DNA from 3 places in the Pelosinus sp. UFO1 genome. Region 3 is predicted to be linked to each of the others. Evidence: riboswitches for the same ligand, from Rfam matches in the RefSeq annotation. Region 3 holds a riboswitch; each other region holds the start of a gene.
The links. A riboswitch is a leader RNA that binds a small molecule or an ion and turns the genes downstream of it on or off. The one in region 3 is predicted to bind cyclic di-GMP.
Positions count from the first base shown of each region.

Region 1: linked by a shared signal. The riboswitch ahead of UFO1_RS11295 (GspE/PulE family protein) and the one ahead of UFO1_RS04220 (response regulator) in region 3 are both predicted to bind cyclic di-GMP.
Region 2: linked by a shared signal. The riboswitch ahead of UFO1_RS24845 (matrixin family metalloprotease) and the one ahead of UFO1_RS04220 (response regulator) in region 3 are both predicted to bind cyclic di-GMP.

Region 1 is NZ_CP008852.1:2,412,833-2,424,277, forward strand. Features, by position in the region: gene UFO1_RS11285 (type II secretion system F family protein) at 1-664, opposite strand, end outside; gene UFO1_RS11290 (type IV pilus twitching motility protein PilT) at 687-1,736, opposite strand; gene UFO1_RS11295 (GspE/PulE family protein) at 1,736-3,421, opposite strand; cyclic di-GMP riboswitch class II at 3,487-3,571, opposite strand; gene UFO1_RS11300 (secretin N-terminal domain-containing protein) at 3,663-4,892, opposite strand; gene UFO1_RS11305 (hypothetical protein) at 4,889-5,470, opposite strand; gene UFO1_RS11310 (shikimate dehydrogenase) at 5,700-6,545, opposite strand; gene UFO1_RS11315 (YqeG family HAD IIIA-type phosphatase) at 6,591-7,097, opposite strand; gene UFO1_RS11320 (YifB family Mg chelatase-like AAA ATPase) at 7,151-8,662, opposite strand; gene UFO1_RS25185 (hypothetical protein) at 9,760-9,921, opposite strand; gene UFO1_RS11325 (metal-dependent hydrolase) at 10,254-11,015, opposite strand; gene UFO1_RS11330 (3D domain-containing protein) at 11,389-11,445, opposite strand, start outside.
Region 2 is NZ_CP008852.1:348,572-360,016, forward strand. Features, by position in the region: gene UFO1_RS01460 (efflux RND transporter permease subunit) at 1-1,383, shown strand, start outside; gene UFO1_RS01465 (alpha/beta hydrolase-fold protein) at 1,756-3,171, shown strand; cyclic di-GMP riboswitch class I at 3,780-3,868, shown strand; gene UFO1_RS24845 (matrixin family metalloprotease) at 3,979-9,249, shown strand; gene UFO1_RS01475 (peptidase domain-containing ABC transporter) at 9,665-11,445, shown strand, end outside.
Region 3 is NZ_CP008852.1:950,407-961,851, forward strand. Features, by position in the region: gene UFO1_RS04200 (LysR family transcriptional regulator) at 1-799, shown strand, start outside; gene gabT (4-aminobutyrate--2-oxoglutarate transaminase) at 994-2,313, shown strand; gene UFO1_RS04210 (amino acid permease) at 2,412-3,821, shown strand; gene UFO1_RS04215 (N-acetylmuramoyl-L-alanine amidase) at 3,974-4,684, opposite strand; cyclic di-GMP riboswitch class I at 4,895-4,982, shown strand; gene UFO1_RS04220 (response regulator) at 5,213-5,572, shown strand; gene UFO1_RS04225 (chemotaxis protein CheA) at 5,648-7,672, shown strand; gene UFO1_RS04230 (chemotaxis protein CheW) at 7,743-8,240, shown strand; gene UFO1_RS04235 (methyl-accepting chemotaxis protein) at 8,277-10,004, shown strand; gene UFO1_RS04240 (protein-glutamate O-methyltransferase CheR) at 10,112-10,945, shown strand; gene UFO1_RS04245 (chemotaxis response regulator protein-glutamate methylesterase) at 10,950-11,445, shown strand, end outside.

The sequences.
Region 1 (11,445 bases), 1.5 Mb from region 3:
TACGTAAGAAAGCACTAATTGCTAATAAGATACGAGTTAGTAATGGTAACTCCATCTTCATATTGTCAAACATTTGTACAAATGTGGGTAAAACAAAGGTTAGGATAAATACTACAGATAAAACTGCCATAGCACTTACGACAGCAGGATAAGTCAGAGCAGATTTGATCTTCTCATTCATTTTGTGTTCTTTTTCAAAATGATTTGCCAAACGACCGAGTACATCATCGAGCACCCCACCAACCTCTCCAGCTTCTACCATGTTAATCATAAGCCCAGGGAAGATACGAGGGTGATCCCCTAAAGAACGTGATAAAGTTTCCCCTTCCTTGACTTTTTTATAAACATCCTGGAGTGCCTTTTTCATCCGAGGATTATCAGTTTGTTCAATGAGTACATTAAGACATGACACTAGAGGTAAACCTGCATCGATCATCGTAGAAAATAACCGACAAAAAATAGATATTTCCTTTAGACTAATACGCTGTAAGTTATCGATAAAAGAGCGTATTGCACTAGTGCTACCTTCTTCTTTAAGCTGAGTAATAAAATAGCCTTTTTCACGAACGTGCAGAGCTACGGCATGTTCATTCTCAGCCAAAATACTGCCTGTCAGCACTTGTCCATTACGGTCTTTTGCTCTATAGGCAAAATTTCTAGCCACTCAAAATCTCCTACTTTCCTTTTTAACTATTAGCGAGACGAGCGAAGGTTTCCTCATCAATGGCTCGCATGGCTGCTTCCCCATAAGATACAATTCCACGTCGATATAGATCTCTTAGGGCCATGTCCATTGGTTGCATGCCAAACTTTGCTCCCGTTTGAATCACCGAAGTTAACTGGTGGGTTTTACCTTCCCGAATCATGTTGCGTACTGCAGGCGTGGCGATTAGTATTTCTAAAGCAGCAATCCTACCTAGTTGATCAATGCGAGGCAAAAGTTGCTGGGCAACAATTCCTTGTAATGTGACGGAAAGTTGAATACGAATTTGCTGCTGTTGATGGGCGGGAAAAGCGTCGATAATACGGTCAATAGTCTGGGCGGCACTGCCAGTATGCAGGGTGGCAAATACCAAATGTCCTGTCTCTGCTGCTGTAATGGCAGTAGCTATTGTTTCGGGATCACGCATTTCCCCTACCAAAATAACATCAGGATCTTCCCGTAGTGCAGCCCTTAGAGCAATTGTAAAAGATTTTGTATCTGAATGCATTTCACGCTGATTTACAATAGATTGATTGTGTTTATGTAAGTATTCGATCGGGTCTTCCAGAGTTAGGATATGGCAGGACCTTTCCTTGTTAATCAAATTAATCATCGCTGCTAACGTTGTGGATTTACCACTACCAGTAGGCCCAGTAACTAGGACCAGCCCTCTAGCTTGAGAGGCTAGATTTTTAAGCACAGGCGGATGCCCTAATTCTTCCAAAGTAGGCACAGTTTCATTTACAACACGAATGACAATGGCCGTTGAACCACGTTGCCGGAAGGCATTTACCCGGAAACGGCTTAGACCGAAAATAGCAAAAGAAAAGTCAATTTCACCATGGTCTTTAAAATACAACTGTTGTTCTGGTTTGGTAATGGAGAAAAATAATTCCTCCGTATCCTTGACTGTGAGCACCTTGTGTTCTGCCCGTACCAAATTACCATTGACTCTCAATATAGGTGGTACTCCTACCGTAATATGTAAATCTGAAGCCCCACTTTTTACGGCTTGATGTAATAATTTTTCCATTAGAGTTCCTCCCCGTTACTTCCAGCATAGGCCACCCGCATCACCTCTTGAACATCTGTCAAACCAGCTAAGGCTTTTTGAATCGCATCCTGGCGCATAGTAGTCATACCCTGTTTAACAGCAATGTTACTAATTTCGTCACTAGAAGCTTTACGGCTAATCGCTTCTCGTATTTGAGCGGTTATAGGCATTAGTTCATGAATGGCCATTCGTCCCCGATAGCCCGTATGATTACAACGTGCGCAGCCTACTCCCCTATGTAGTGTAATTTGTGCGTCGGGTCCGATACCTAAGAAGAGCCGTTCTAAAGAATCAGAATTAGGTATATAACCTTCTTTGCATTCGGGACATATTAACCTGACTAACCGTTGTGCTACAACACCTAAAACAGACGAAGCTACAAGAAAAGGCTCAACATTCATATCTAGTAAACGGGTGATAGTCCCTGCTGCATTATTTGTATGTAAGGTACTAAAGACTAGATGGCCAGTCAAGGCCGCTCGAATCGCAATATCCGCAGTTTCGCTATCACGTATCTCGCCTACTAACACAATATTAGGATCTTGGCGCAATACGGAACGAAGTCCGCTAGCAAAGGTAAGACCAGCTTTAGGATTGACTTGTACCTGATTTACACCAGCCAAACGATATTCTACAGGATCTTCTAGGGTAATAATATTTTTACTGGGTGAATTCACTTTAGTTAACGTAGAATAGAGAGTCGTCGTTTTTCCTGATCCAGTGGGACCTGTAACTAAAACCATGCCATAGGAATGGGAACATAATTTGTGATACATAGTAAAGTTTTCAGGGGAAAAGCCAAGTTTATTAAGATCCAAAATAACTGCTTTCTGATCTAATAGCCGCATGACGACTTTTTCTCCCATAATGGTAGGTAGAGTTGATACTCGCACGTCCACATTATGGCCTGCTTCTTTCACTTTGATTCTGCCATCCTGGGGTATCCGCTTCTCCGCGATGTCCATATCACTCATAATTTTAATTCTAGCAACAATTGCAGGATGAATGTCTCGCGGAAAGCTGCCAACTTCTCTTAACATGCCATCTACACGATAGCGAACTCGGAGTGTCTTATCTTGTGGTTCAATATGTATGTCACTAGCCATGTCCTTAATGGCTTGGTTCATAAGAGAATTGACCAAGCCAATGATAGGCGCATCATCTGCTGTTTGGAGTTCGGCTGTTAATGCCATATCTTCTGGTCGCATATTATTGACAGCCTTTTGCACTAAATCTTGGACACCATAAGATTCTCTTATGGCTCGTAAAATATCTTTTTCCGTGGCGATAACTGGTTCTACATCAAAACCAGAAGCCATACGAATGTCATCAATGGCATAAAAATTAGTAGGATCAACCATAGCTAGGGTAATTTTATTACCAGCTATTTTTATCGGAATCACTTGGTGTCGTTCTGCTAAATTCACTGGAACAAGAGCTGCTGTTGCTGGCTTTATAACAATATTTGATAAATCCACATGAGGTACGCCTAATTGAAACTCAAGAACTTGAATCATGGCATCTTCGGATACATAATTAAGATCGCTCAATACTTTACCTAGCCGTTTATTGTCCTTTTTTTGAATCTTTAGTGCTTCCTCTAATTGTTGTTGTGTGATTAGATTTGTCTCAAGCAACAAATCACCCAGTCTTTTTCGTTTCATTTTCCACCTACCTATTCATAAAAAAAGCAACCGAACAGCAAATACATTCATATTTTAATTAAATGCATAAAGTTAGTCGGTTGCACTACTTGTTCCATCCTAGATAAAGTGCCCAAATACATCACGGATTTCATCACAACTATCTATATCAACTTTTATATCCAGCATTCGCTAAAATAATGTCAATTTATTACCAAAAATGCTAAATAATAGATTTATAATTATGTAAAGATTACTCTTATTACTTAGAAGTGTGTGCTGTTAAAAATATAATGACTTCCGTTTCTGATTTCGAATTATGTACACTTTTAAATAATGTTCCGATCAAAGGCAATTCACTTAAGAAAGGTACATTATTATTTGTTTTGGATTCTTCACTACCAATAAGACCGCCAATTACCATTGTCTCACCATCGTTCATGCAGACCGTAGTTTCAGCTTCGCGAGTAGTAATACGATAATTTTTAATATCAGATACTAAAGTTGGAGTACTCACTTCCGTACGAACTTTAGCAGTCACAGTACCTTCAGCGGTAATGGTGGGGGTATAAGTAAGTTTAATACCTGCGTCAACATATTCTACAGTAGTGGTTGTTTTACCGTTTTCTGTTTTTTCTGTGAGCACAGGGATGTGATCTCCAATTAAAATACGTGCTTCCTTGCCATTAATGGTAGTTACCTTAGGACTTGCTAAAATCTTAGCATTACCATTGCTAATAAGAGCATTGATCTTTGCCTGGTAGTAAAACTCATAGGGGACTCCTGCAGGACTACTACCAAATCTTATAGTACCTTTATGTGCTGTCCGAGTAATTGTGGTCTTTGCGGGTGTTGTTACTTTACCGTTACTATCTCGTACTTCATCTGTTGTTTCAACTTCAGGGTACTGGGGCGTCACATCCCATGACCAATCAATTCCTAGATCTTTTGTTTTAGCTTTATTTATGGCTACTACTTTCGCTTCCAGGGTTACCTGCTGTTGCGGAATATCAAGATCTGTTAATAGTGTTTTAATACGAGCACAGCCTGTAGGTGAACCACTAACAAGTAAGGAGTTTGATACTTCATCTATCTCTGCTTTTAGTTTGAGACTTCCCATAATAGGTTCTAGAGATTTTTTTATATCAACAGCACGAATATAACGAAGTTTATAGACTTCTGTTATACCCATGTCAGCAGGTTCGATAATGTAGGAATCACCTATTTTTCGATACGATATTCCCTTAGCAGAAGTGATTAGGGCCAAAGCATTTTCAAAGGTTATATTATTAATTTTCATGGTAATATTACCTTTGATCGAATCATCAATAATCATATCAACATTTCCAATTGTGGCAAGAGTATGTAGGACTACACGCACATCTTCATCCATGAAATTAAGGTTAATACTTTGAGGAGATGCCATTGCCATACTAGAAATCCCTATAGAGAGAAAAAGTACTAACAAGCATATAAATATCTTGTATCTCATTTTCTTCCTCCTTTTTTCCCGGGAGTTTCTAGGGATAATACGAGCTGGCTATCATTATCTTTAAGAATAACAGTATCATCCTGAATCGCAACCAGTTGGTATGTATCTATAAATTCATATAACTGGTAGGCTTTACTTTTGTTCGCTGATTGAATAACTGCTAAACGCTGATTATCGGTACTAACTATACCAGTCAGTGTAACAGATTCTTTGGCTTTAATTGGGGTAATTAGTTTTTCACTCGCGGTAGGTTCTCTATTTGAACTAGGAACCTTTGAAAATCCTTGATCTCTTACGTTGTTAGTAATTGGTATTTTTTCTTGAAATTCGGAAGGTATAAGGAAAGGATCACGAAACACTTGGTTTGTTTGATTACCTTGTTGTCCAACAAGCATAATAGCCTTATTGGTGGAGCTCTTAACAACTCCCGTATTTGCTTGTTTAGGAATAGTAGGTGCCGTCACTACTTCGGTAGGTGTTATATACATTGTGATGATAAATACGATGCTTCCCACTCCGAGAATTATGCCTAGACGTTGTTTGGCTGTAAATTTTCCAATTTGAGCTGATAATTCCAAAGTTGTCCACCCCTACTATACTAAATAAGACCTAGCAATTTTTCTCTTATTTACTTAAAAAATTACTGATAATTGCGACAAATAAAAAGGATATTATAATGCAATTTATCATAATAAAATTTCAAAATAAAGGCTCGGGTCCTGGGACCCAAGCCTTTATGTCCTAATTATGTATATTCTAACCAATTTTGTAAATTCCTGCTTTAAAATAAGGTGTTTTGTTATTTTTTTACATATATTTTGATAAAATATTCGACATAATAGTACGCGGTGCTTGCTTATCTGTCCATAGTTCAAATGCTAAGGCCCCTTGCTCTACCAACATTCCTGCTCCATTAATGATTCTATAGCCACGAATTTGAGCTGAGTTTAAAAAAGCAGTAATTGGCGGATTATATATTAAATCACAGATAGTAGCGTCCTTATTTACATTCTCCCATAGAATAGGCAACTCTTCTTTTTCACTAGTTGACATACCAATGGGAGTCGAGTTAATCAGAATATCGCATTCTTTGACTTGGTTAGTAAAAGTACTATCTCGCCAGTTACAGCCTAATAAATTTTTAAAATTTGGGAAAAAATTGGTGAACTCTTGTGCCTTTAGAGAGTTTCTTGTGCCAATGGTGATTTGGTGTATGCCATTTTGTATGAGACCAGAGGCGACAGCTCTTGCTGCGCCACCAGCGCCCATAACAACAGCTTTCTTACCCCTTATAGTTACATTCTTTCTTGTTAACGACTGGATAAATCCTTGAGCATCCGTATTGTAACCAATACATTTTCCTTCTTTTATAAGAATTGTATTCACCGCTCCCACAAACTGGGCACTAGGATCAATTTCATCAAGGTAAGACATAATAGCAACCTTATGTGGTATGGTGACGTTTGCACCAGTAAAGTCCATGGCTTTTAAACCAGCCACAGCTTGAGCCAATTTTTCTGGTTCAACAGGTAATGGTACATAAACATAATCAAGATCGAGTGCTGTAAAAGCTGCATTATGCATGAGGGGGGATAAGGAATGTCCCAAAGGCCATCCTAAAATGCCTATTTTTTTTGTCTTACTGGTAATCATAACCTTACCTCCATTTATTGGATATTTCCTGGAAATATATGTAATCTATTTTAATAACCCCTTAGTTTTTAATAATCCTACAGCCAATTTTTCTAATCGACGAGTAATTTTGGTACCAATGAATTCTTTTGCACTGAGAGGTTTAACCCAAATGGTAACTAAACCTAAACGATTACCACCAAGTATATCAGTGAATAATTGATCACCGATAACAGCCACTTGGTTTGGAGATAATTCCATTGTTGCGATTGCTTGGCGAAAGCCTTTCTTAGCAGGTTTATAAGCTCTAGATACAAAGGGTGCATTAAAAATAGTAGCTATACTTTTCACCCTTTTCCCCATATTATTTGATAAAAAACATATTTTAAAACCTTCAGCCAGCAAGGTATTTAACCATGCGATAATTTCAGGTGACATTTCTTGGCTATCCCAAGGAATGATGGTATTATCTAAATCAAAAATGATCCCTTTAATACCTCGGCTTTTTAAATGATTGTATTCAAGGTCGTGTAAGGAATTATAAATTAAGTTTGGACATAAAAGACTATACAAAGAATCTGTACCTCCATAATTAAGGATCGTTCACTTTCATCTTACGAAAAATCCTATATATTATTACGAAAATGAATGGCTTCTGCAATGTGCATATCTGTTATTTCGTCTGTTTTTGCTAAATCTGCAATTGTACGAGCTACTTTTAGTATACGATCATATCCTCGTGCGCTTAAATTCATTTTTTCGAAAGCCTGTTTAAGGATTAATTGTGCTCCTGGCGTCATGTGACAAGCAGTCTTAAGATGTTTATGACTCATTTGGGCATTACAAAATAAATTATACTTTTTTAAACGAGCATACTGAATAGCTCTTGCTTCTATCACCCGTTGGCGGATAATAGCAGAGGATTCTGTGGGTACAGTCGTTGTCATTTCTGCGTATTCTAAGCGTGGTACATGTACATGTATATCCATTCGATCAAGTAAAGGACCAGAGATCTTCTTGCGATAACGATTAATATCACCAATACTACAGGAGCAGCCCTTACTACTATCACCCAAAAATCCACACGGACAAGGATTCATTGCCGTAAGAAGCATTAGCTTTGCTGGATAAGAAAAAGAAGCATTAACTCTCGAAATTGTAACTTGTCCATCTTCTAAGGGCTGGCGTAATACTTCTAAAACGGTTCTTGGAAATTCAGCTAACTCATCTAAAAATAACACACCATGATGGCTCAATGTAACTTCGCCGGGCCGAGGGATACGTCCACCACCTACCATGCTAGCAGCAGAAATAGTATGATGGGGACTGCGAAATGGTCTTGTCGTTACCAATCCCGTATGATTGTGTAGTAAATCTGCAATGCTATATATTTTTGTGACTTCTAATGCTTCCTGGGGCGACATGGTAGGTAAAATAGAGGTAATGCGCCTAGCTAACATAGTCTTTCCAGAGCCTGGTGGTCCTACCATTAATAAATTATGTCCACCCGCTGCTGCAACTTCTAAGGCCCTTTTGGCAACGAATTGCCCCTGTACATCAGCAAAATCCTCATAGTTATTGTTCCCCAAATCGGTAAAAGGTTTTTGCTTTTCGGGTGTCAGAAGCTCTTGTCCATTTAAATGGTTAACTAATTGAGCTAAGTTAGTAGGGGAATATACCATTAACCTATCTACCAGCAGGGCCTCTTGAGAATTATCAGTGCCAACAACTATTTGATTGACTCCTTGCTCAAAGCAATGAATCGCCATTGGTAATACCCCTGAGATACCTCGTAACTTACCTTCTAAGGATAACTCACTGACAAACACATATTGCTGATAATGTTTTGAAATAATTTGTCCGCTGGCCGCTAGGATACCAATGGCAATAGGTAAATCTAGTCCCGAGCTATCTTTTTTTAGATCAGCCGGTGCTAAATTAATTGTAATACGTCGGGAAGGAAATTCAAAACCTGAATTTTTTATTGCTGCCCGTACACGTTCTTTCGACTCTTTAACAGCAGTATCGGGTAAACCAACAATATCTAATGCTGGCAGTCCATTGGATATATCTACTTCTACTGTAATAAGAACTCCATTCAAACCTAAAGTGGTTGAGCCAAATGTTTGCGAAAACACAAAGTTACCTCCGTAAGTTATTCATCTTACCATCTGGAAATAAATCGTTAATATCAATTGTATCACAAATTTTACCAACCATCATATCAATTAGGTCGTTTAATGTATTGGGTTAGGGATATCTACTTTGTCAATTTTACGCGACATTTTCGTTCTAGTATATCATATCCAGCTCGAAGTAAATAATCTGCAGCCACCTGTTCCCCAATATCTCCTCCTGAGCCTTATGCACAATTACACCTAGATACAATATACCCCTAAAAAACAACATCCTGCTACTTCTCATTTTCAATAATACTCAGTGTTGGAATAAATGTAGACCAAGACTTTTATGGTAAAGACGCACCGGAAAATAAATCTTCGAGCCTAGTAAGATAATAAAGGAAAAAAGCTTTGCTAAACTATAAAATTCTAGATAAAAATCTCCCACTATTAGTAAACTTTAATTATAGCAGATTTGTTGCTGATGTCACTGTAGTGGCTACTCCATAATCTGAGGCGCGTACGTGGCTAACTCCAATACAATTAATTTCTATTAGACTGGTTGCTGTTATGAAAAATTGCATCCCGAAGTTTCTTTACTCCAATACCTATTGCGACTCCAGCTCCAACCACAATAGTTACTGCCGCACCGTAGCTGCTACTCCAGCCGCCCCAGCGTTACCCTGCTGCAGTTAGGGCTGAAGCAGTAGCTGCCGAGAGGTACCCATCTCTTGCTACCTTTCCAGTGAACTCTCCAACCAAATATACGCTGACGATTCCTCAACTGCCACACACGGTTAAGTAGTAAATTCTTCAATTGTTAATACCTAAATTGCTTGTCGTTATCATTAATTCCACTCCTATTCACATTTAGTACTAGCATTTGAGCACTTTACTTAATTTTAGAATTAACAAAAATATAGTGAATTCAAATTCGTCTCGTTATTAGTTACTTCGTTTCTCTTTTAAAGCCCTTTTCCCTGCCTGTCTATAAACAAATCCATATTCTGCAATAATATGTAAAAATATGAGTACACAAAAAAGCACAGCTCTGCTCCACTGATGGATAGGCTGTGCCTCTTTTATTAAGTAATTATTGTTTGTATGTGTAATGGCTATTGCTGCGCAATATCAACTAAGATCGTTGCCAATCCTTGAGGATCAGATAAAAATGAAGAGTGCCCAGTATTCATTGAATATATTTTCCGGACAGGTGTTGCGGCAATCATCTTATCTTGTAATGCTGGTGATATGGCTAAATCTTGAAGAGAAGACAATACCACCGTCCCCATTGTCTTCTTGTTGAGTTGTAATTATTCTTTCATAACCATATCGATACACATAACCGATGCCAATACAAGTGTACGTATATTGTCATCTTTATTAATCGAGTCATTGATTGAAAGCATGTAGTATTTTCTTCTCCCTTTGTTGTATTAAAATCCATTACTGAACCTTTCTAGTCTAATGAAGACACAGCACTACTCCACTAATGGATAGGCTGTGTCTTTCTTATAGTTTTTCGTCGTTACAAGTGATACGGTTCTTCATATCGGGTCAAACGGCGAGTTTTTTAGGGAAACTCTGAGTCAAGGAACCGCCCCATTACTCATAAAATAAGTGTCCCTCCCGGCTGCATTACGTGAACCGGAATTCTGTAGCGTTTTTCCACTAACTTTTTAAACTCCTCAGGCGAGGCTTTTATTAAAGGATTGGTATTATAATGCATTGGAATTACTGCCTTGGGTTTGATCAGTCCCACCGCATCTGCCGCGTCAGCTATTCCCATAGTGTAGTTATCTCCTATTGGCAGCAACGCATAATCGACTTTAGCCTTGGCGATGAAGGCCATGTCACCGAATAAGGCGGTATCACCGGCAAAATAGATGGTTTTCCCGTAGAAGTTAACAATAAACCCAGCGGCCAGTCCTCCGGGGACACCAGAACCATGAACAGCCGGTGTTAACTTGACGTAGCCGAAGTCAAATGCCCGCTGACCACCGATATCCATAGGGGCCACATCACATCCTTGCTCTTTCAGCAGTCCGGCAAGAGCGTTAAACGTAATAACCTTAGCACCAGTGCGCTTGGCAATTGGAACGGTATCCCCCAGATGGTCCTGATGACCATGTGAAACAAGGATGTACTGGCATTCAATTTCATCGGCATTGGCCGCCTTCCACGGACTCTTACTCAGATAAGGATCGAAGATCAACTTTGTGTTGCCGTGAGAAAGCATAAACGCCGATTGCCCATAGTAGGTCAGGGTAACTTTTTCGTTAACTGAGTTGTCATTTGCGCTTGCTGCTGCAGCCAGCGAGCTACTCAACAACAGCATTAAAAAAGATAAATAAACCAGAAATTTTCTCAATATGTTTTCCCTCCTATTGTCCTTTAGTCAACAAGTTGTACGCCTTAGATTAATATATAAAATATCTTTCTCTTTAAAATCCTCTTTCCCTGCCAATCTTTGAGAAAAAATCCATATTTTGCAACAATATGTAAAAATATGAGTACACAAAAAAGACACAACCGCTCCATTAGTGGATAGGCTGTGTCTTTTTTGTGAGCAATGATTGCTTGTACGTGAACGAGTCGGACAACCGTCAGCTGACTCATTCATATGTTAAATTCATATTAAGACTTGTTCTATTACATAGCACCACTGTCATAATCCTCGTGAACTCTAAGTTCATTTTTTCTGGGATTGTTCTATGACTTTTGGTATTCGCCGAAGTCCATCCCTACCTATCAAGAACAAATACTCTCACCCCATGAGTACGCCCTAGCTCATATAGTTC
Region 2 (11,445 bases), 600 kb from region 3:
ATGCGGCAATTTACCGAAAAAGTAAGTGCGCAGCCTGGGGTTAAAAATATCATGTTGATGCCAAGCAGGGATATACTGGGTGGAGGCTCAAAGCCTAATGCCGGAGCCATGTCTATTTCTCTGGATTCTTGGGATAAGCGGCAAAAACCCGAATTACAGCTAAAAGACGAAATAAAACAGACAATCATGGATGGAGCTCAGTATCCGGAAGGCACAGTAATTTCATTTGCTCCCCCGAGCTTACCGGGATTGGGAACGGTTGGCGGCTTTACCCTGATGTTGCAAGATCGGAGTGGTGGTTCACTGAATGATTTGGACAGCATGGCCCAAAAAGTCGTGACGGCCGCAAAAGAGCGTCCGGAGATTGCCTCGATATCGTCAAACTTTAAAGCCAATACTCCAAGCTATGAATTTGAGGTAGACCGTGAAAAGGCTGAACAACTGGGAGTGGCTGTTAATGATGTATTTACGGCATTGCAAGTATTCCTTGGTGGCAGCCAGGTTAACGATTTTAATAAATTTGGTCGATCCTATAAAGTTATCGTGCAAGCAGAAAACACATTCCGTGGTGATGTGGATGCAACCCGTTTTCTTTATGTAAAAAGTTCCAATAACGTGATGGTTCCGTTAAACACACTACTTAAACCCAAGCAGATTAATGCGCCAACTATTATTACCCGGTATAATGGGGTTAAGGCTGTTCAAATCAACGGCAGACAGGCAGACGGGTACAGCTCCGGCCAAGCTATGGCTGCACTCGAAGAGGTGGCACAGCAAACTTTATCTGAGGGTTATACCTATGAGTGGTCGGGGCAAAGCCGTGAGGAAAAGCTTGCCGGCTCGCGTACGGCGCTTGCTTTCGGGCTGGCGATTGTGTTTGTCTTTTTGTGTTTGGCTGCTTTGTATGAAAGCTGGAGTGTTCCCTTTGCGGTATTGCTTTCGGTACCAACCGGTGTTTTTGGAGCCTTCCTGTTCCAGTATGTGTGCAATTTGGAAAATAGTGTATATATGCAAATTGGGTTAGTTATGCTTATTGGCCTGGCTGCCAAAAATGCTATCCTCATTGTTGAGTTTGGCAAAGTCAGAGTTGATAGTGGCATGAAGCCGGTACAGGCTGCTATTGAAGCGGCGAAAACCCGTTTGCGGCCGATTCTTATGACCTCATTGGCATTTATTATCGGTTGCTTGCCTTTAGTTATGGCAACAGGCGCCGGCGCCGCGGCCAGAAATTCCATGGGAACAGCCGTTGTTGGTGGTATGCTTGCAGCAACTTCAATTGGAATATTTCTAATTCCTGTTCTCTTTGTTGTAGTGGAGAATATTGCAGAAAAGATTGCTGGCTGGCGTGAGTCCAGGAAAAAGGCTGTAACTTTAGAGAAATGATCTGGGAAATTATGATAAATCATAAATTTTAAATGCATTCAAAAAAACTGTGTAACCCTTCAAAGCAATAAAAGGCCCATGTTATACTATTTAAGATTAGAAAAAAAGCAGTGTAGATTGCAATAAAGAATGCAACACTTTGAGAAAAACGGAGTAAAGCTGGAAAAGTGACTTAAGGGCCAATAAGTAAGCGAGTGGCCGCATGTGACCGGAATTGGTGGCCGAATCAAACCGGAATATGCAGTAGATTCCTGGTTACATATTTTTTGTAGTTGCCTGTAATTTCAAAATCATAGTTGTAAAATAAAAAAAAGCTCGGTTACAACGGGTTCTTACCATTGCCACCGAGCTTGTGAACGGAGTAGTTTATAAATGAAAAGAATAGTATCAACCTTAATAGCATTTCTAATGCTTGTGATGACAATGAATTCATTAACATTTGCAGCAGAGGGCGTGGATGTACAAATAACTGATGCTTTGGGGAACAAACAAATGACGATAGAAAATATGAAGCATAAGCATATTAAAAGTGTCACAGCAATCAATGAGGTATTTGGGGATGGACAAAAGGTAAGCGCTGTAGCAGTGGAATACGATAGCGCCATAGACACCTCTAAGCTAAAGGCCTCAGACTTCACGGTTGAAGACAAGAATGTTACGAAGGTATATGCCAATACTGCGGCGGAAAAAGCATATAAGGGCGTAAACGGTCAATATGTCATTGTTGAGCTTGATACAACTATTACACCTGATACAGGATATGGTGGTGGCAATGGAGCAAGCAATGATGCCAATGGAGCTGGTAACGGCCAAAATGGCAATGCCGAGCAGGGTGCTTCTCAGGGGGGGAATCGGCCCCCTGGCAACGGTGGTCCAACCTTAGGCTTCGTAGCAACTGATTCAGCCGAAAGCAAACCATTGACAGTCAATGTAACACAGAGCGGCGACATCGCAACTGTGGGAGGTCAAACCTACAAGGCGGATTCCAAGGTGATGACAAACAGTAAGGACATTAATTTAGTGGTGGATGACTTCAAGAAACTTGTTTATACAGATCCAAACTACAACAATGAAAAATTGATGTACAATCTATATGTGCCAAAAAATTACGATCCGTCTAAGAAGTATCCGTTGGTATTATTTATGCATGATGCAGGTGTTGTTAGCAACAACCCTACAAATACATTAACTCAGGGCTTAGGAGCTGTTGTCTGGGCAGAACCATCTGAACAAGCAAAGAACGAATGCTTTGTACTCGCCCCACAGTATACTAGTATTATTGCTGATGACACTTCTCAGACTACTGAACAAATGGATATCACAGTGGATCTTGTAAAAGATTTAGAAAAGCAGTACAGCATAGATTCCAACCGTCTATATAACACTGGTCAATCAATGGGAGGAATGACTTCTATTGCTATGGAGATCAAGTATCCTGACATGTTTGCAGCATCACTATTGGTTGCTTGTCAGTGGGATGTGAACAAGGTAACTCCAATGGTAAAGAAAAACTTATGGATCGTTGTATCTGAGGGTGATAACAAGGCTAACCCAGGCATGGATTCCATCACTGAAGCTTTGAAGAAGCAGGGTGCTACTGTCAGCAAGGCAACTTGGTCTGCGGAATCCAGTGCGGCGGAATTCGCAACTGATGTGAGTAATATGCTTGCCGCAGGCAGTAACATCTATTATACGGTCTTCAAGAACGGCAACCATCGGTATACCTGGCAGTACGCCTATACGATTGAAGGTGTTAGAGACTGGTTGTTTAAACAGGTGAAACAATAAATTTCAACAAACTCGCAACAAATTGTCATAACAGAATGGGGTTCCGAAAATCATAAAGCAGCCATAATAGTCAATCAGATTTTTGTCCACCAATACAAGATAATATGAAATGAATAGAAAGCAATTATATAGAAGAAAGCTATTGAAATTTACGCAGTTTGCATGTATTAAAGCCTGTTGTTTTTAATAAAACTATAGCCTAAAAACTCTAAGCCGTGTGTCGAGCGTTCGAATCGCCCCAGGCGCACCATATGAAATCAAGGGTTCTAGCTTTCTTGCTAGAGCCTTTTTTGTTGTTGTTCACCAATAGAAAGTATTTTGTTGTTGGTGGATAACAACAATCACGGGGAAGGCATACCGTGTGAAAAGCAATCTCATTTTTTCACTGTAAATCCTCATGACTTCAGCCTGTACCAATAAAATATGATTTAATTGATTCAAAAGTTTTACAAATAAGAAAATCAGTACTTGTATGTAAGTACGATTCTAAAACAAAAGAATTTTCTAAATGAAGTTTATTAAATTATAATTTAATTTTATTGACAACATAATAATAATATAGTTTAATAATGGTAATGATGTTACAAAAAATGACATTTTTTTTTACACATAAAATTAGGCAAACTTACTGAAAGGTGAGGGCGCAAAGCCATGGGTCTAAGGACTGTAGGAAGTCTATGATTGCCAGGTTACCATTTCGTAAGAAATGATGTTAAACCAGACAATCTGTCTGGTTTTTTGTTTTTTACAAGTAGTACATGCTGGTTGTATTTTAGTAAGTTAGTAGAAAAAATGGGGGAGAAAAACATGGCAAATATCAATGGAACAACAGGGAACGACATACTTCTTGGTACTGCAGGCGATGATGTAGTTGATGGTGGTGGCGGTGATGATTCCATTAATGTAGGAGCTGGAAATGACATTGTAAAGTATTATACTTCGTACACTCCTTCTAAAATTACAGGTGGATTAGGTATTGATACGTTGGATGCCAGTGCCCAGACGACTGGAGTAGCTATTAATCTTACTACCCAGTTTACTGACTTTGAAAATATAACTGGCGGTTCAGGTGACGATGTGTTGACAGGTACCATTGGTGTCAATACTCTGATGGGCGGAGCAGGTAATGATATTATTGATGGAAAGGGTGGCAGTGATATCATTAATGCTGGCGATGGCGATGATATTGTCAAATATTATTCGACGCTTACCGCTACTAACGTAAAGGGCGGTAATGGCATAGATACATTAGATGCTAGCGCTCTTACTACTGCTGTCAATATTAACTTAGCAACCCAATTTAAAGACTTTGAAAACATTACAGGTGGCTCAAGCAACGACACTTTAACTGGTAATGATCAAACAAATATCTTAATTGGTGGGGATGGTAACGATTATATTGATGGTGGAAAGGGTGCCGATAGTATCTATGGCGGTAATGGAAATGATACGATTGTGTTCCATGCTGACAACGCTCTTGTAGATGGTGGTACGGGAGTAAATATTCTAACGGCTGCTCCGTCTGCGACGGGAGTTAGTATTGACTTAACGAATGGTGTTTTTTCTAATATTCAACAAGTAATTGGCAGTAATTATAATGACGTCATTAAAGGGACCAGCGGTAATGATATTATCTCATCTGGTAATGGCGATGACATAATTGATGGCGGTGCTGGTATTGATACCATTGATGCAGGCGCTGGCAATGACACGGTAAAATATTATACTTCTTATGACCCTACTAAAATAAAAGGTGGAGCAGGTATTGATACGTTGGATGCCAGTGCACAGGCCACTGGATTAACTATTAATCTTACTACTCAGTTTACTGATTTTGAAAATCTTATTACTACCGCTAACAATGACACAGTAACAGGTAATGCACTTGCTAATGTCATTGACGGCGGTGGCGGTGATGATACGATTGATGCGGGAGCCGGCAATGATACTGTAAAATATTATGCTTCCTATACTCCTTCCAAAATAAAAGGTGGATTAGGGATTGATACACTGGATGCCAGTGCACAGACGACTGGAGTAACTATTAATCTTACTACCCAGTTTACTGACTTTGAAAATATAACTGGCGGCTTAGGTGACGATGTGTTGACAGGTACCATTGGTGTCAATACTCTGATAGGCGGAGCAGGTAATGATATTATTGATGGAAAGGGTGGCAGTGATATCATTAATGCTGGCGATGGCGATGATATTGTCAAATATTATTCGACGCTTACCGCTACTAACGTAAAGAGCGGTAATGGCATAGATACATTAGATGCTAGCGCTCTTACTGCTGCTGTCAATATTAACTTAGCAACCCAATTTAAAGACTTTGAAAACATTACAGGTGGCTCAGGCAACGACACTTTAACTGGTAATGATCAAACAAATATCTTAATTGGTGGGGATGGTAACGATTATATTGATGGTGGAAAGGGTGCCGATAGTATCTATGGCGGTAATGGAAATGATACGATTGTGTTCCATGCTGACAACGCTCTTGTAGACGGTGGTACGGGAGTAAATATTCTAACGGCTGCTCCGTCTGCGACGGGTGTTAGTATTGACTTAACGAATGGTGCTTTTTCTAATATTCAACAGGTAATTGGCAGTAATTATAATGACGTCATTAAAGGGACCAGCGGTAATGATATTATCTCATCTGGTAATGGCGATGACATAATTGATGGCGGTGCTGGTATTGATACCATTGATGCAGGCGCTGGCAATGACACGGTAAAATATTATACTTCTTATGACCCTACTAAAATAAAAGGTGGAGCAGGTATTGATACGTTGGATGCCAGTGCACAGGCCACTGGATTAACTATTAATCTTACTACTCAGTTTACTGATTTTGAAAATCTTATTACTACCGCTAACAATGACATATTAACAGGTAATGCACTTGCTAATGTCATTGACGGCGGTGGCGGTGATGATACGATTGATGCGGGAGCCGGCAATGATACTGTAAAATATTATGCTTCCTATACTCCTTCCAAAATAAAAGGTGGATTAGGGATTGATACACTGGATGCCAGTGCACAGGCATCAGGAGTAAATATCGATCTTAATACGCAGTTTACTGACTTTGAAAACATTGTAGGTGGTACTGGTGCTGATGTTTTGACTGGTAATGCGTTAGCGAATACTTTAGTTGGCGGCGCAGGAAATGATACATTGGATGGTGGCGCAGGAGACGACTATCTTGATGGTAGCATTGGTGGCGATAAAATTTATGGCGGGGCTGGAAATGATACTATTGTATTTGACTCAGCGGATGTTTTGGTAGATGGTGGACTCGGGGTAGATATTGTGACTGCTGCCTCTTCTGCTAGCGGCGTAACTATTGACTTGAATTCGTCCATGTTTACCAATATTGAAAAGTTTGTAGGCAGTAATTATAACGATACTTTGATCGGCACTGCCGGGGCGGACAATTTATCTGGTGGAGCTGGTGATGATATTATAGACGGTGGTGGCGGTAATGATATTATTGATGGCGGTGCTGGAAATGATACAATAAAGTATTATACATCAATTGTACCTACTAATATAAAGGGTGGAGCTGGTATTGATACCTTAGATGCAAGCTCTTTATCTTCCACTGTTATTAATCTAAACCAATTCCCAGATATCGAAAACATTATTGCAACTTCTGGCAATGATACGTTAACAGGCAATGCACTTGCTAATGTCATTGACGGCGGTGGCGGTGATGATACGATTGATGCGGGAGCCGGCAATGATACTGTAAAATATTATGCTTCCTATACTCCTTCCCAAATAAAAGGTGGATTAGGGATTGACACATTGGATGCCAGTGCTCAGACGACTGGAGTAACTTTTAATCTGGGTACCCAGTTCACTGACTTTGAAAATATAACTGGCGGCTTAGGTGACGATGTGTTGACAGGTACCATTGGTGTCAATACTCTGATAGGCGGAGCAGGTAATGATATTATTGATGGAAAGGGTGGCAGTGATATCATTATTGCTGGCGATGGCGATGATATTGTCAAATATTATTCGACGCTTACCGCTACTAGCGTAAAGGGCGGTAATGGCATAGATACATTAGATGCTAGCGCTCTTACTACTGCTGTCAATATTAACTTAGCAACCCAATTTAAAGACTTTGAAAACATTACAGGTGGCTCAGGCAACGACACTTTAACTGGTAATGATCAAACAAATATCTTAATTGGTGGGGATGGTAACGATTATATTGATGGCGGAAAGGGTGCCGATAGTATCTATGGCGGTAATGGAAATGATACGATGGTGTTCCATGCTGGCAACGCTCTTGTAGACGGTGGTACGGGAGTAAATATTCTAACGGCTGCTCCGTCTGCGACGGGTGTTAGTATTGATTTAACGAATGGTGTTTTTTCTAATATTCAACAGGTAATTGGCAGTAATTATAATGACGTCATTAAAGGGACCAGCGGTAATGATATTATCTCATCTGGTAATGGCGATGACATAATTGATGGCGGTGCTGGTATTGATACCATTGATGCAGGCGCTGGCAATGACACGGTAAAATACTACACTTCCTATGACCCTACTAAAATAAAAGGTGGGGTAGGCACGGATACTCTGGATGCTAGTGCCCAGACAGGATCCTTAACAATTAATTTAACAACTCAATTTACCGACTTTGAAAATGTTATCGGTGGCTCAGGAAGTAATACTCTTACAGGTAACACTGTGGCAAATGTACTAACAGGCGGAGGCAATAGCGATGTCCTTGATGGCAAAGGAGGAGCTGACAAACTTTACGGCGGCGCAGGTGATGATACTCTAGTATTTAACTCGGCAGGGATTCTCTTTGATGGTGGAACCGGGGTTGATACATTGACTGCTGCAAGCTCTACTGTAGGTGCCATTATTGATTTAAGTAAAATAAACTTTGTTGGTATTGAAAAAGTAGTTGGCAGTAATTTTGCCGATGCGATTACCGCTGGTGCTAGTGACGTAACGATTGATGGTGGTGCTGGCAATGATATATTAAAGGGTGGTGCTGGTGCTAACACTTTGATTGGTGGATCGGGTAACGATACACTATATGGTGGCGCTGGCAATGATACTTACGTTTTCAATTCTGGTTTTGGGCAAGACACCATTATGGATATGGCTGGCAACGGTGGTGATACGATTAAGTTTGGAGCTGGGATTAATAAAAGTAATGTAATCATCACGAAGAATAGTAATGATCTTGTGTTGAAAACAGCAGGCAGTGATTCCATTACCATGAAAAATTGGTATCTGGGAGGTTCTAACAAAGTAGATAATTTTATCTTTGGAGATGGTTCCACCGATAGTATTTCCAATTTCAGCTGGAGTAGTGATTTAAATACTACGCCAGGAGCTTTCAATATTGAGTTTGACTATTCACTGGATACCAACCATTTCTTTGATGACCCTCTTAAACGGCAGGTGTTGAATGAAGCGGCTAGTGCTTGGGAAAGTGTTATCAACGAAAATTTCCCTAGTATTACGCCTGGACAGTCTTTTTATATCACGAATCCTTCTACCGGTACAGGGACATTAATTAATAGTAGTAATCTAACTCCAGGTGCTGATCTGACCATCTTTGTTGGGGCTCATCAATTAGGACAAGGCGGAAGCTTATTGGGACTTGGCGGACCAAGCAGTAGCGGCGGTTACCATGCTGGATCAGCGTTTGAGCCAGAGGCGGGAGCTATTCAGTTCGATATTGATACAAACTGGTATTTCGATCAGACTCCGCTGACAACCAACGATATACCAAGTAATCAAATTGACTTTTTAAATGTAGCCACACATGAAATGGGACATGTTCTTGGTATTGGTACATCCCAACAGTGGCACAATCTTATATCTGGAACCAATTTCATTGGACAAAATGCAGAATTGGCGTACGGTGGTCCGGTGCCGCTCAATACGGGACTCGATCATTTTGGACCAACCGTAATGAGCGACGGAACCCATCCCATTATGAACCCGTATGCAACCCCAGGAGCAAGATACCCAATTACTTCACTGGATAAAGGCGCAATTGCCGATTTAGGATATAATGTAGTTTAATATAAAAGAGTTTGGCCTATAAAGAGAACCCCCTAAAGTAGATAAAATATACTTTAGGGGGTTCTCATGAATCACTATTAACATGTATTATCTCTTTAGCCGGTATTTAATTTGCAGATTATTTAGCTCCTTGGGGGGGATATTTTTCAGGTTGTAGACAAACTATGTTTTTAAAATAGCTAGATACACTTAAAAACAAGATTAAAGAAGCATTAAAATTGCATTAACGACTTTGTTTACATTCTGAAGCTAGTTTTTTATGAAATAGAAATTGATGAGTTTCATAGCAAGCAATAAGAATTAAACTTTACATATTACCAGAGGATATGTCGATTTCAAAGGTAATTATCATTTATTAGCGAATTAAACAATTTAGGTATTGTTAATAAACGATTTTGTCGAGGTATAACAGATTATGATGAAACTTTTACAGGAACAAGAAGACATTCTAGATGATAAGTCAGTTGATACCGGGCTGGTTTGTCTGGTGTTGGTGGTTCAGGCTTTAGGGATAGCTGCTGAGGAAGAGGCACTGCGCCAGAACTGTAGACTAGGCGAGAGGCTGATGGATACTAACACCTTAATCCAGGCAGCAAAATGTTTAAAACTGAAGACAAAGAAACTGAGTGTACCTACAGGCGAGCTTGGAAATCAGCCGATACCGGCTATTGCCATTATGCAGGGTGACGGCTATGTGGTGATTGGGCGTTGTACTGAGGGGAGAATTATCGTATTTGATCCTAGGACGCGGCGAAGTCAGACTGTAGCTGTAGAAGAGTTTGTAAAACTATGGAGCGGTCAAATTATTACTCTTAGAAAACCTTTCAGTTTCAAAGAATGTAAGAAGCGTTTTAATGTTGGTTGGTTTATGCCATCGTTAATACTGTTTAAAAAGTTTTTCGCTGAAACCATAGTTGCGGCATTTTTTCTTCAATTATTTGGTCTTGTGACGCCCTTATTTACTCAAGTTATTATAGACAAGGTTCTTCCTTATAATGGGACATCCACATTAGATGTATTGGCAGTAGCCCTCTTAGCCTCAGGAGTGCTTCAGACAGCCTTGGGTATTTTGCGAACTTATGTATTTACTCATACTACGAACAAGGTGGATGTCATCTTGGGTGCCAGATTATTTCGTCATATTACTGCTTTGCCACTTCGCTATTTTGAACTGCGGCGTGTGGGTGATACCCTCATGCGTATATCAGCCTTAAATACTATCAGAGAGTTTATGACGGGTACGGCTTTAACGGCATTAATGGATACTTTTTTTTCTATAGTGTTTATTGCTGTGATGTTTTATTACAGCTCTTTTCTAACTTGGATTGCCTTAGCGGCTATGCCATTTTTTCTCTTTCAAAATATTTTCGCTACTCCCATTTATCAAAAACGCTTAGAGGCAGTATGGGCTGCTGGGGCGGAAAGTAATTCTTTTCTGGTGGAGACAGTGACAGGCATTCATACCATAAAATCTTTGGCGGTTGAGCCCCAATTTAATTATCGTTGGGAACAAATGCTGTCACGTTATGTTAAGACTACTTTTGATAGTGCAGTAGTTGGTATTATCCTGGGAAATAGCGGTTCCCTAATTCAGCGTTTATCTGGCTTTGCTTTGTTATGGTTTGGTGGGCATATGGTAATTGATGGGCATATGACGATTGGTCAATTAATTGCATTTCAAATGTTGGCAGGGCAGGCAGGGGAGCCTCTTCAAAGGTTGATGGGCATGTGGCAGCAGTTTCAGCAAGCGGCATTGTCAGCTGAACGGCTGGGAGATATTATTGCTACGCCACCAGAAATGGTAAATCATTCTGGGGTGCAAGGGGGACTAAAACCTCTGCAAGGCAGTATTACTTTTGAACAAGTAGTTTTTCGCTATGTACCTGATGCACCACCTGTATTACAAGGAATTGGTTTACATATTAAAGCAGGTATGAAGATCGGTATTGTGGGACGATCAGGATCTGGCAAGAGCACTTTAACCAAGCTAGTGCAGCGGTTATATTTACCGGAAAAAGGCCGAATTTTACTGGATGACGGGGATGTATCCCAGATGGATCCAGCGTGGCTAAGGCGTCAAATTGGTGTGGTTCTTCAGGAAAACTTTCTATTCAATGGTAGTGTGCGAGATAATATTGCCACTGCTCGTCCGGGAGCATCCATGGAGGAGGTCATTCGTGCAGCTGAGATTGCTGG
Region 3 (11,445 bases):
GGCTCAACCTCCATTGAGTCAACAACTTAAATTATTAGAAGAAGAATTAAATGTAAAATTAGTAGAACGTGACCGTCGAGGAATCATATTAACCGACGCGGGTCATTTGCTCTATAAAAGGGCGTCGCACATACTAGAGTTCATGAATATGACTACGAAAGAATTAAAAGAATTAGATGAAGGATATACAGGAACCTTATCGATTGGAGCTGTTGCATCCTCAGGAACGACCTTCTTACCCTTCAAAGTTGTCAACTTCCATAAACAATATCCCCATATAAGTTTTCAGTTATGGGAAGGTGACACAAACAAAATTTTAGATTTACTGAATTCTGGAATCATTGAAATAGGCATTGTAAGAGCAATTTTTGATTCAAAAATGTATCATTCCGTGAATTTACCGAATGAACCCATGGTAGTTGCCATGTGCAAAGATTGGGAAGATGAAGAACAGGCGACTCAACATATAAAGCTAGAAGAACTTGTAGATAAGCCCTTATTACTTCATCGGAGTAATGAAAGTATGATTGTGGAGTGTTGCCAGAAAAATGGTTTTGAGCCTCAAATTTTGTGCCGAGGGGACGATGTTAGATCCTTACTCGTATGGGCTGACGCAGGATTAGGCATGGCTATAGTACCTAAATCGGCAGTAGGTCTTGTGCCGAGCAACACATTAATATACAAAGAAATCATTGAATCTTCCTTAGAAATAAAAAAAGCAATTATTTGGCTGCGAAATCGCTACCTCTCAGCGAGTACTAGGAATTTTATAGATATGATACTGTCAGACTTATCTTAAGGATAAAAGTGAATAGGTCACAATGTAGTACAACACAATCTGTGATCTATTCACATAGACGCTAGTAGATACCTCTGGTATTATTTAAGTATCAACAAAATATGAGTGATGTATTTAGCAACGGCGCTGAATGTATATCCTGGAGATATATTCAGCGTTTTTATTTTTATAAAAATGTTAGGAGGGACTTTATAATGGATAATGGAAAAAGTAAGACTGAAACACTGATACAAAGAAAAAACAATGCAGTTGCTAGAGGGATAGCTAACTCAACAGGGGTTTTTGTAGAAAAGGCCAGTGGAGCGGTCATTACAGATGTAGAGGGTAGAGAGTTTCTTGACTTTTATGCGGGTGTAGGGGTTTTGAATGTTGGTCATTGTCCAGAATCGGTAGTTAAAGCCATACAAAAACAAGCGGAACAATTACTTCATTCATTCTTTGCCATTGCCATGTATGAACCCTATGTCCAGCTGGCAGAAAAGATGAATTCTCTAATGCCTGGGTTTTCTCCCAAAAAGACGATGTTCGCTAATAGTGGTGCAGAAGCCGTTGAGAATGCGGTGAAAATTGCCCGCCATGCAACGAAAAGAACCGGAATCATTTCTTTTGAGTGTGCATTCCATGGACGTACTTTTATGACCATGGGTCTTACCAGTAAAGTAAAACCTTATAAATATGGTTTTGGGCCTTTTGCTCCAGAGGTTTACAAGGTTCCTTCCGCATATTGCTACCGCTGCCATTATCGTTCTACCTATCCTGGTTGTGGGATGCATTGTCTAGAAAATTTTGAACGGTTTTTTGCAGCAGAAATTGATGCTGAGCATATTGCAGCTATGATTATTGAACCGGTACAGGGGGAAGGTGGTTTTCTCGTACCGCCACCAGAATTTTTGCCAGGTCTTAAGACTATCTGTGAGAGTAAGGGAATCTTATTAATTGCTGATGAAGTACAAAGTGGTTTTGGTCGTACAGGGAAAATGTTCGCCATTGAAAATTGGGGTGTGGAACCGGACTTAATGACTACGGCGAAGTCAATCGCTGCCGGTGTTCCTCTCAGTGCTGTAACAGGCAAGGCTCAGTATATGGATGCACCTGACGCTGGTAATATTGGCGGGACCTATGGCGGTAACCCTTTAGCCTGTGTGGCAGGTTTAGAAACGATAAAATTAATTGAGGAAAACAATCTCTGCAGCCGAGCAACAGAAATTGGCCATAAAACTATGAAGAGACTGGAAGCCTTACAGGAGAGATGCAGTGCTATCGGTGACGTGAGGGGTATTGGTGCGATGATTGGTATTGAACTAGTCAAAGATCGAAAAACGAAAGAACCAGCGAAAGAACTGACTAGCAAGGTAGTAAAATATTGTCTGGAACAAGGTGTAATTCTAATTAGTGCTGGTATTTTTAGTAATGTAATTCGTTTATTGATTCCTTTGGTGGTTACTGATGAACAATTAGATCGTGGACTTACGGTTTTAGAACAAAGTATCCTAAAAGCTACTGCTGAAGAATAATGTAGTGTAAATAAAATAGCTGCAAGCAAAGACGCTTGTCAACAACCGTGAGGTTGTTGATGAGCGTCTTTTTATATAAAAAAAGGAGGCGAACAGATATGAAAGAACAATCCTTATATTTAGAAAAAGAGAACTTGAAGAAAGATCTAAAAGACAGACATATCCAGTTGATTGCTATTGGTGGAGTTATTGGCGTTGCTCTATTTATGGGATCTGCTCAGGCGAGTAAGATGGCAGGACCAGCTCTCACATTAGCCTATGCCCTTGGTGGTATTGTTATGTACTTTGTGCTGCGTGCACTAGGTGAAGTCGCTGTAGAACATCCTGTAGCTTCATCCTTTGCTGGCTATGCCAGAGCCTTTTGCGGGCCACTAGTTTCCTTTGTTACTGGATGGACTTATTGGTACCAATGGGTTGTCTTAGCTATGTGTGAAATTTCAGCAGTCGGCATGTATATGAAATACTGGTCACCGGATATAGAGCAGTGGATTCCTGCGCTGATTTGTCTTGGTGTAATTCTGGCCATTAATTTAGTTGCAGTGAAATATTACGGTGAGTTTGAATTTTGGTTTGCGCTAATTAAAGTTGTAACCATCATAGCCATGCTGCTAGTTGGCTTTGCAATGATTCTCTTTGGCCTTGGTAACGATGGAGTGGCAATTGGTTTTTCTAATCTGTGGACTCACGGGGGTTTTATGCCTTTTGGTTGGAGTGGTGTAGCCATGGCATTGGTTATGGTGGTGTTTGCTTATTCAGGAGTTGAACTAATCGGAATTACTGCTGGTGAAGCCATTAATCCTGAGTCCTCTCTTAAATCCGCGATTGATAAGGTATTTTGGCGTGTATTGGTTTTCTATGTTGGCTCTATGGTAGCCATTCTATCTATTTTTCCTTATGATACGTTGCCGAAAGGCATTAGTCCTTTTGTAATGATCTTTGAAAAAGCCGGCATACCTTATGCAGCTTCCATTATAAATGTTGTAATTTTATCCTCGGCAGCTTCTTGCTTAAATAGTGGTATGTATGTTTGTGGACGAATGCTTTATGGATTAGCACTTAGAAATGAGGCTCCCGCATTCTTAGGGAAACTATCAGCCAGTCAAGTTCCCGCCAATGGCATTCTATTTTCTAGTGCTGTTTGCTTGATAGGCGTTTATCTAAATTATGCATCTCCAGACAGCGTATTTTATTATATGTCGGCTATTACAACCACGGGTTGTATGTGGACTTGGTCATTGATCATGTATATTCAGTACAAATGGCGAAAAAGCCTTAGTAGTGAGCAAATTACTCAGTTAAAATATCCTATGCCTTGTTATCCATATGCCAATTATGCAGTAGGGATATTTATGCTGGCTGTAACCTTAGGTATGGGATATGACCATGATAATCTGGTAGGATTATATGTTGCACCTGTTTGGTATGGTGGTCTTTATATTGTATATAAACTATTAAAAATTGGTGAAGCGCAACAGAAAGCTGATTTGAGTATTCGTACAGAATGGTAGGTTAGTTACTTTGAGGATTATTAGTAAAAAATTAAGCCAGGCAGAGGAATGCTTGGCTTTCCTTTTATGAATTCATAGAGTAAAAAAAGGGAGCACAACTGTGCTCCCTAAGGATGTTTAAAAATTTTACAAATTAACTGGTGAGGTCGCGCTTATTGCGCAAAATATTTTTTAATTCCATTGTAAATTCCAAGTGCTGCCTTTTTGTCAAAAGTAGGATTAAGGAGTAGTTTTTCTTCTTTTGGATTGGAGATAAAAGCAACTTCTGTTAATATGGCTGGCATCGTTGTGTTTTTAAGAACGTAAAAATCATTAGGTTGATAGCCTCTATCAGACAACTTTAGTTGGCTAACCATACTATCTTGTACTAAACTGGCAAGAGTATCGCTATTGCCTGGGTAAAAATAAGTTGCTGTACCACTGACAGGTTCGTCAGAAGCGTCAGCATGAATGCTAATAAACAAGTCTGCACTAGCCTGGTTTGCAATAGCAACGCGAGCCTGTAGTTCGTCAATGTCTGATGTTCCCTCATAGGCAACATCCTTGTCAGAGGTACGGGTCATGATAACCTTCGCTCCTCCATCAGATAATAACTTACCTAGATCACGAGCAATGGCCAGTGTAACATTTTTTTCCGCAACATGATTAGGGCCTATGGCACCAGTATCACTACCACCATGACCGGGATCAACAACGATTACCTTGCCTTTCATTGAAGAATTTTTTGTTTGGTTGCTTTGAAGACCTATAAAGTTGATGATATCTTGACTCAGTGAATCAAAGGAAGCGGCACTCGCAGTAGCTGCTGGTAAGCTAGTTAGTAACAATAATAGAGCTATTAAAAGAGGTATTTGTTTTTTCATGTAATGTATCCTTGCTAATTTTATAGTTTTATGTGGTATTCAAATTATACTTTAATTACATTCTTCGCAGCAAACGTAATATTTGCCATTCTTTTTTGTATTAAAACAAGACCTAGGTCCTGGGGAAACATACCAGAGTCCCGAAATGCGTTGACGAATATATGGAATAATAATATAATATAAGAAAATACTACATAGATAGACAAAAATTAACAATATTGGCAAACCTATCGAAAGATAGGGACGCAAAGCTATGGGTCTACAGTCGCTGGGCGACCAAGACTGCCAGGCCGCCATGTTAGCTTAAACTACCATGTTTTAGGTCAGGTATCCCTGACCTTTTTTTGCGTTTTTTTTGATGGCTTCAATTATTTCTGATTGGGATAAAGTAGGTGACATTATAGTCGAAATATTTCGAACAGAAATGATGCTTACATTGAAAAGGGTAAGAGAAGCAGGGAAGCTAAAATATGTAGGTAACGATTATGTGATTGCAAGTTGACATTACTTGTAGATGAAAGGATGAAGATATATATGAAAGTACTTATTGTTGATGATGCAGTTTTTATCCGGTTAACACTAAAAATGATGTTAGAGAAAAATGGCTACCAAGTAGTAGGCGAAGCTGCAAATGGTGCAGAAGCAATCCTAAAATACAATGAACTTAAACCTGATCTGGTTACAATGGATATAACAATGCCTCAAATGGATGGAATAACGGCTTTGAAGGCAATAAAAAAAATGGATTCTAGTGCGAAAGTCGTTATGATATCGGCTATGGGGCAAGAAGCGACTGTAAAAGATGCCATTGTGTCTGGTGCTAATGGATTTATCGTAAAACCGTTTGTTGAAGAACAGGTCATTCGAGGGCTAAGCAAGTTCAAATAGAAACGCTAGATTTTGAAAAAGATTATGCAGTACCGTACTTCCAGTATTTGCAGTAATTTGTGAGGGTGATTGAAATTGGCCAATAATGATAGCAAAGCCCCAATGCTTGACCTCTTTGTATTTGAAACAAACCAGATGTTAGAACAGCTTGAACGCCTTATTTTAGATAGTGAAAAGTCCGGGGGCTTGGAAGTCGTTATCAATGAAGTATTTAGAATTATGCATACACTAAAGGGGTCGGCTGCTATGATGATGTTCAATGACATTTCTTCGTTAGCCCACTCTTTAGAGGATGTTTTCTATTATATTCGCGAGACAAAGCCTCAAAGTGTAGATTATTCGGAACTGACAGATCTAGTTTTAAATGCCGTAGATTTCATTAAAGGTGAAGTGGCTAAGGTGGAAAACGGGGCAGATCCAACAGGTGATTCCTATGTTGTTTGCGAGAAAAGCAGGGAGTTTTTGTCCAGTTTAAAGGAAAGTCATCCCAAACTGACTGATACTACGAATTTCAATATTGATGAATCAAATATCCATTTTGGGGCTGATGCATCTGAGGATGAGGGAAAAATCAGATATGAAGCCAGGATCTTTTTTGACGAAGATTGTGGAATGGAAAATATAAGAGCTTTTACTCTAATTCATGAGCTTAGTGATCTTGCAGAGAACATTGTACATTCACCAATGGATATTTTAGAAAACGATGCTACATCGGAAGTTATTAAAAATGAAGGATTCCAGATAACATTTTTGACGCAAAAATCTTTGGAAATAGTACAAGAATTTTTCTGCAACACAATGTTTCTAAAAGAGTTCAACTTAAATGTAGTGGCGGATGCCAGCGTCAAAAAAGCGCAGCAGAAAAAGGTAATTGACTTAGATGACCCAATTCCAGATGAGCCCGTGAATGCTGCCGTCAAGGAAGTGGAGCAGCAAACGGAAGGGACACAAAGTTTTATTAGTGTAAATGTGTCAAAGATGGATATCCTTATGGATTTAGTGGGAGAGCTTGTCATTGCTGAGGCAATGGTAACTCAAAATCCTGAACTGCAAGGATTGAGGCTTGATAAGTTCTATAAGTCAGCACGACAATTAAGAAAAATTACTAGCGAACTTCAAGATACTGTTATGTCCATACGAATGGTGCCGTTATCAGCAACTTTTCATAAGATGAATCGCATTGTCAGAGATATGGTGCGAAAGCTTGATAAAGAAGCGCAGTTAGAGATTATTGGAGAGCAAACCGAAGTAGACAAAAATATTATAGAAAGCATATCAGACCCGCTTATGCATCTAATTCGTAATGCTGTGGACCATGGTATTGAGCCTGCTCAAGAAAGAATTGCCCAAGGGAAACCGAAAGTGGGCAAAATTCGACTAGAAGCAAAAAGTGCCGGTGGCGATGTTTTGATTACGATACAAGATGACGGTGGAGGGTTAAACAAAGAAAAAATTCTTAAAAAAGCTTGGGAACGCGGTTTAATTGAAAAGGAAGAGACCTCTTTAAGTGATAACCAGGTCTATTCTTTTATTTTACAGCCTGGCTTTTCTACCAATGATACTGTGACAGAATTCTCTGGTCGTGGAGTTGGTATGGACGTCGTAGCCAAGAATATTGAAAAAATAGGTGGTACGATTAGTGTTGATAGCGTAGTGGGGGAAGGCACAACAATGTTTATAAGAATTCCTCTTACTCTTGCGATCATTGATGGGATGAATATAAAGGTCGGAAATTCCATCTACACGATACCGATTATTGCGATAAAAGAGTCCTTTCGGCTGAAAGAGCAGAATTTGATAAAAGATACAAATAATAATGAAATGATTATGATTCGGGGGGAGTGCCACCCTGTTTTGCGTCTTTATGAAAGGTTTCAGGTAAAAACAGAGGTCAAAGATCTAAGAGAAGGAATCATGGTAATGGTTGAAGCTGACGGAAAAGGAATTTGTTTATTTGCTGACTCTTTAATAGGGCAGCAACAGGTAGTGGTCAAAGCTTTGCCTTCCTATATCAAAAAGACGAAGGGAATTGCGGGTTGTACCTTGCTCGGAGATGGTGGTGTTAGCTTGATACTCGATGTTGCCGCCCTGAACTCTTAGTAGGTTTATCCCTACAGCAACGAATCTATAGGCTAGTAAAGAAGAATAGATTGAAAAAAGGAGACATATCATGTCTGAGATTGCTGAAAATGTGCTAGATGATGAAGAAGACACGCAAAAGGACAAATTTCTGACATTTTCCTTGGGGACTGAAGTCTATGGTATTGAAATAAAATTTGTCACTGAGATAATCGGTATGCAGTCTGTAACAGAAATACCTGACCTTCCAGAATATGTACAAGGCATCATTAACCTTAGGGGGAAGATTATCCCTGTTATTGATGTTAGGCTACGGTTTAAAAAAGTATATCGAGAGTACAATGACCGCACTTGTATTGTAGTAGTTGATATAAAAGGTGTTACCTTAGGGCTCATTGTGGATGCGGTAGAGGAAGTGCTCATCATTGCAGCTCAAGAAATTGTTTTGCCGCCTCAATTTGATAATGGCAGCTATCATCAACGCTTTATTAAAGGGATAGGTAAAGTAGGTAAAGATGTAAAGCTAATCCTCGATAGTGATCGATTATTAAATGATAATGAAGTTAGCAGCTTAGAGAGAATTTGTTAGGATTTATTTAACAAATAGTAAAGGAAGGCGAAAAAAATGATGAAATGGTTTCAGAATCTTAAAATTGCTAACAAACTTACTGTTGCGTTTCTTTGTGTAGCTGTAATTGCAGGGATGGTAGGAGCGGTAGGTGTATATAATCTTTCTAGTTTGTCCCAGGCGGATACGGATTTGTATGAAAAATATACGGTGCCTATGGGACAGATGGGTGATATTAGTGAAGCCTATCAAAAGGGGCGCGTAAGTTTTAGAGATATCCTTTTGACAAAGGATGTAAATATCCAAAATCAAAAAATGAAAAGTTTTAATGAATCCATCAGTAAAATGAAATCGGGAAGTAACGAGATTGGTAAAACGTTAGTGAGCGATGAAGGACGTAAATTGCATAAGACCCTCGACGATACGATTGCTCAATATGATTCCTATTCTAAAAACCTATTTCCCATGCTTCAGGCGGGACAAGTAGCACAAGTAAATCAATTAATACAAACTGAGGGTATTCGAATCGCAGAGACTATGGAAGATACACTCAATAAGTTAAGTGCAATGAAAATAGAGTTAGCAAAACAAAAGGCAGCAGCCAATAAAGCAGATGCAAATAGGGCTATGCTCTTTATGATAATTCTTGTTGCCTTTAGTGTCGTTATAGCGATTACCCTTGGTATTTATATTGCTAGAATCATTTCTCAACCAGTTAAAGAGATTGTTGAAGTTGCTGGCAAGATCGCAAGTGGCGATTTGAACGTTGCAGTAAATGTTCGAACAAGTGATGAAATTGGCCAACTAGCCCAAGCCTTTAATTTGATGGCAGAAAATATAAATCGAGCGATGAGTAGCATCAATGAAGCCGCAGAGCAAGTAGCTGCTGGTGCTCAGCAAATTGCTTCATCTGGAGAAGTTCTGTCCCAGGGCTCTACAGAACAAGCTAGTTCTATTGAAGAAATAACTGCTTCTATGACACAAGTAGCTGTGCAGACTAAACAAAATGCGGTAAATGCAAATCAAGCCAATGAATTGACGATATCTTCTAAAGAACAGGCCATTGAAGGTAATACACAAATGCAGGAAATGATAAAGGCGATGTCTGAAATTAATGAATCATCGGCTAATATATCAAAAATTATTAAGGTTATCGATGAAATTGCCTTCCAAACGAATATATTGGCTCTTAATGCAGCCGTAGAAGCGGCTAGAGCAGGACAGCATGGTAAAGGATTTGCTGTGGTAGCGGAAGAAGTCAGAAATTTAGCTGCGAGAAGTGCTAATGCGGCGAAGGAAACAACAGCCATGATTGAAGGATCAATCAAAAAGGTGGACATCGGAACAAAGATCGCCAACGATACAGCAGAAGCTTTGAATGGCATTGTAGGTGGTGTTGCAAAGGCAGCGGAACTTGTCGGTAATATTGCAGCTGCCTCAAATGAGCAAGCTTCCGCAATTTCCCAGATTAATCAAGCTATCAATCAGGTATCTCAAGTGGTCCAGACGAACTCAGCAACAGCAGAGGAAAGTGCATCTGCCAGCGAGGAATTATCAAGCCAAGCCGAGGTCATGAGAGATAATGTATCTAAATTTAAACTAAAACAACAAGCTACTCAAGGTTTCAGGGCTTCAGCAGGAGTCAGTCCAGAAGTTTTACGAGCAATTGAAAACATGATGGAGCAAAAAAAATATAGACAAGAAAGACGAGACGATAAATACGAAGTGGCATTGGCATCCCCAGGGAAAATTGATCTTGATGATAAAGAGTTTGGTAAGTACTAGTAGGACTCAATGATAAAATAAGAATAGTTCTTGGTGATAAGGACTCCTACAAGTCTTAGTAGTATTTTAGAAAGTGTACATTAAGATTTGTAGGATCTTTTTATCCATTGAAGGGCGGGAGAACTATAAAGGACATAACAGAACGGGAATTTAGCGAGCTTGTTCATTTTATTAAACAGAACTATGGAATCAACTTATCGCAAAAAAGGACTTTGGTGTATGGTCGTCTAAATAATTATATAGTACAAAGCGGCTTTACTAGTTTTTCAGAGTATTTTTCCTATGTGAAAAATGATCTTACAGGTAAGGCTGGAGTGACTTTGGTAAACAAACTAACGACCAACCATACCTACTTTCTACGGGAACCCCAGCATTTTGAGTTGCTCAAGAATGTGGTTTTACCTTATCTTGCCGAGGCTGAGAAGAAAAACAAAGATCTACGGGTATGGAGTGCTGGCTGCTCCACAGGAGAAGAGCCATATACCTTGGCAATGATGATTGACTCCTATTTTGGACCTGAGAAGTACCTATGGGATACTAAGATACTGGCAACGGATATTTCTACATCTGTCTTGGGAAAAGCGCAGAAAGCAATTTATTCTACGCAGCAACTAGAAATGCTGCCAGACAAATGGCGAACGACATACTTTCAGAAATTCAGTGAAGAGTCTAGCATTTTAAGAGAGACAATTCGACGTGAGGTCATTTTTCGACGATTTAATCTTATGAATGAAATCTTTCCTTTTAAAAAAAAGTTTCATCTTATCCTATGTCGCAATGTAATGATATATTTTGATGAAAAGACCAAAAAAGATTTGATCAATCGATTTTATGAGCATATGGAACCAGGGGGGTACTTGTTTATTGGACATTCTGAATCGATTAATCGTTATGAAAGTAAATATCGGTTTATAGCACCCGCTGTTTATAGAAAGGGTTAAAAATATGAATAATAACAAACGTAAGATTCGAGTTTTGGTGGTAGATGATTCTATCGTCTTTCGCGAAACATTAGCACGCCAAATATCACAAGATCCTTTAATTGAAGTTGTAGCAACAGCATCCGACCCTTATATAGCAAGGGATAAAATTTTAGAATTTGAACCTGATGTTATGACTCTTGATGTAGAGATGCCCCGAATGAGCGGCATTGAATTTTTAAAGAAATTGATTCCCCAATATCCCATACCAGTTGTTGTGGTAAGTGCCGTAAGTCAAAGCGTATTCGATGCTTTAAAAGCAGGTGCAGTTGATTTTGTTACAAAACCAGATCCACTGAATGGGCGGGGCGTTGAGGCGTTTATCAGTGAATTGATAGTGAAAATTAAAATTGCGTCTACAGCTAAGGTGGCAACGCCAAAGGGGAATGTTATCACATCTTCTAATAACCAAGGGGCCGGCTTAGCGAAGCAAAATTGCATTATTGCAATTGGCGCCTCTA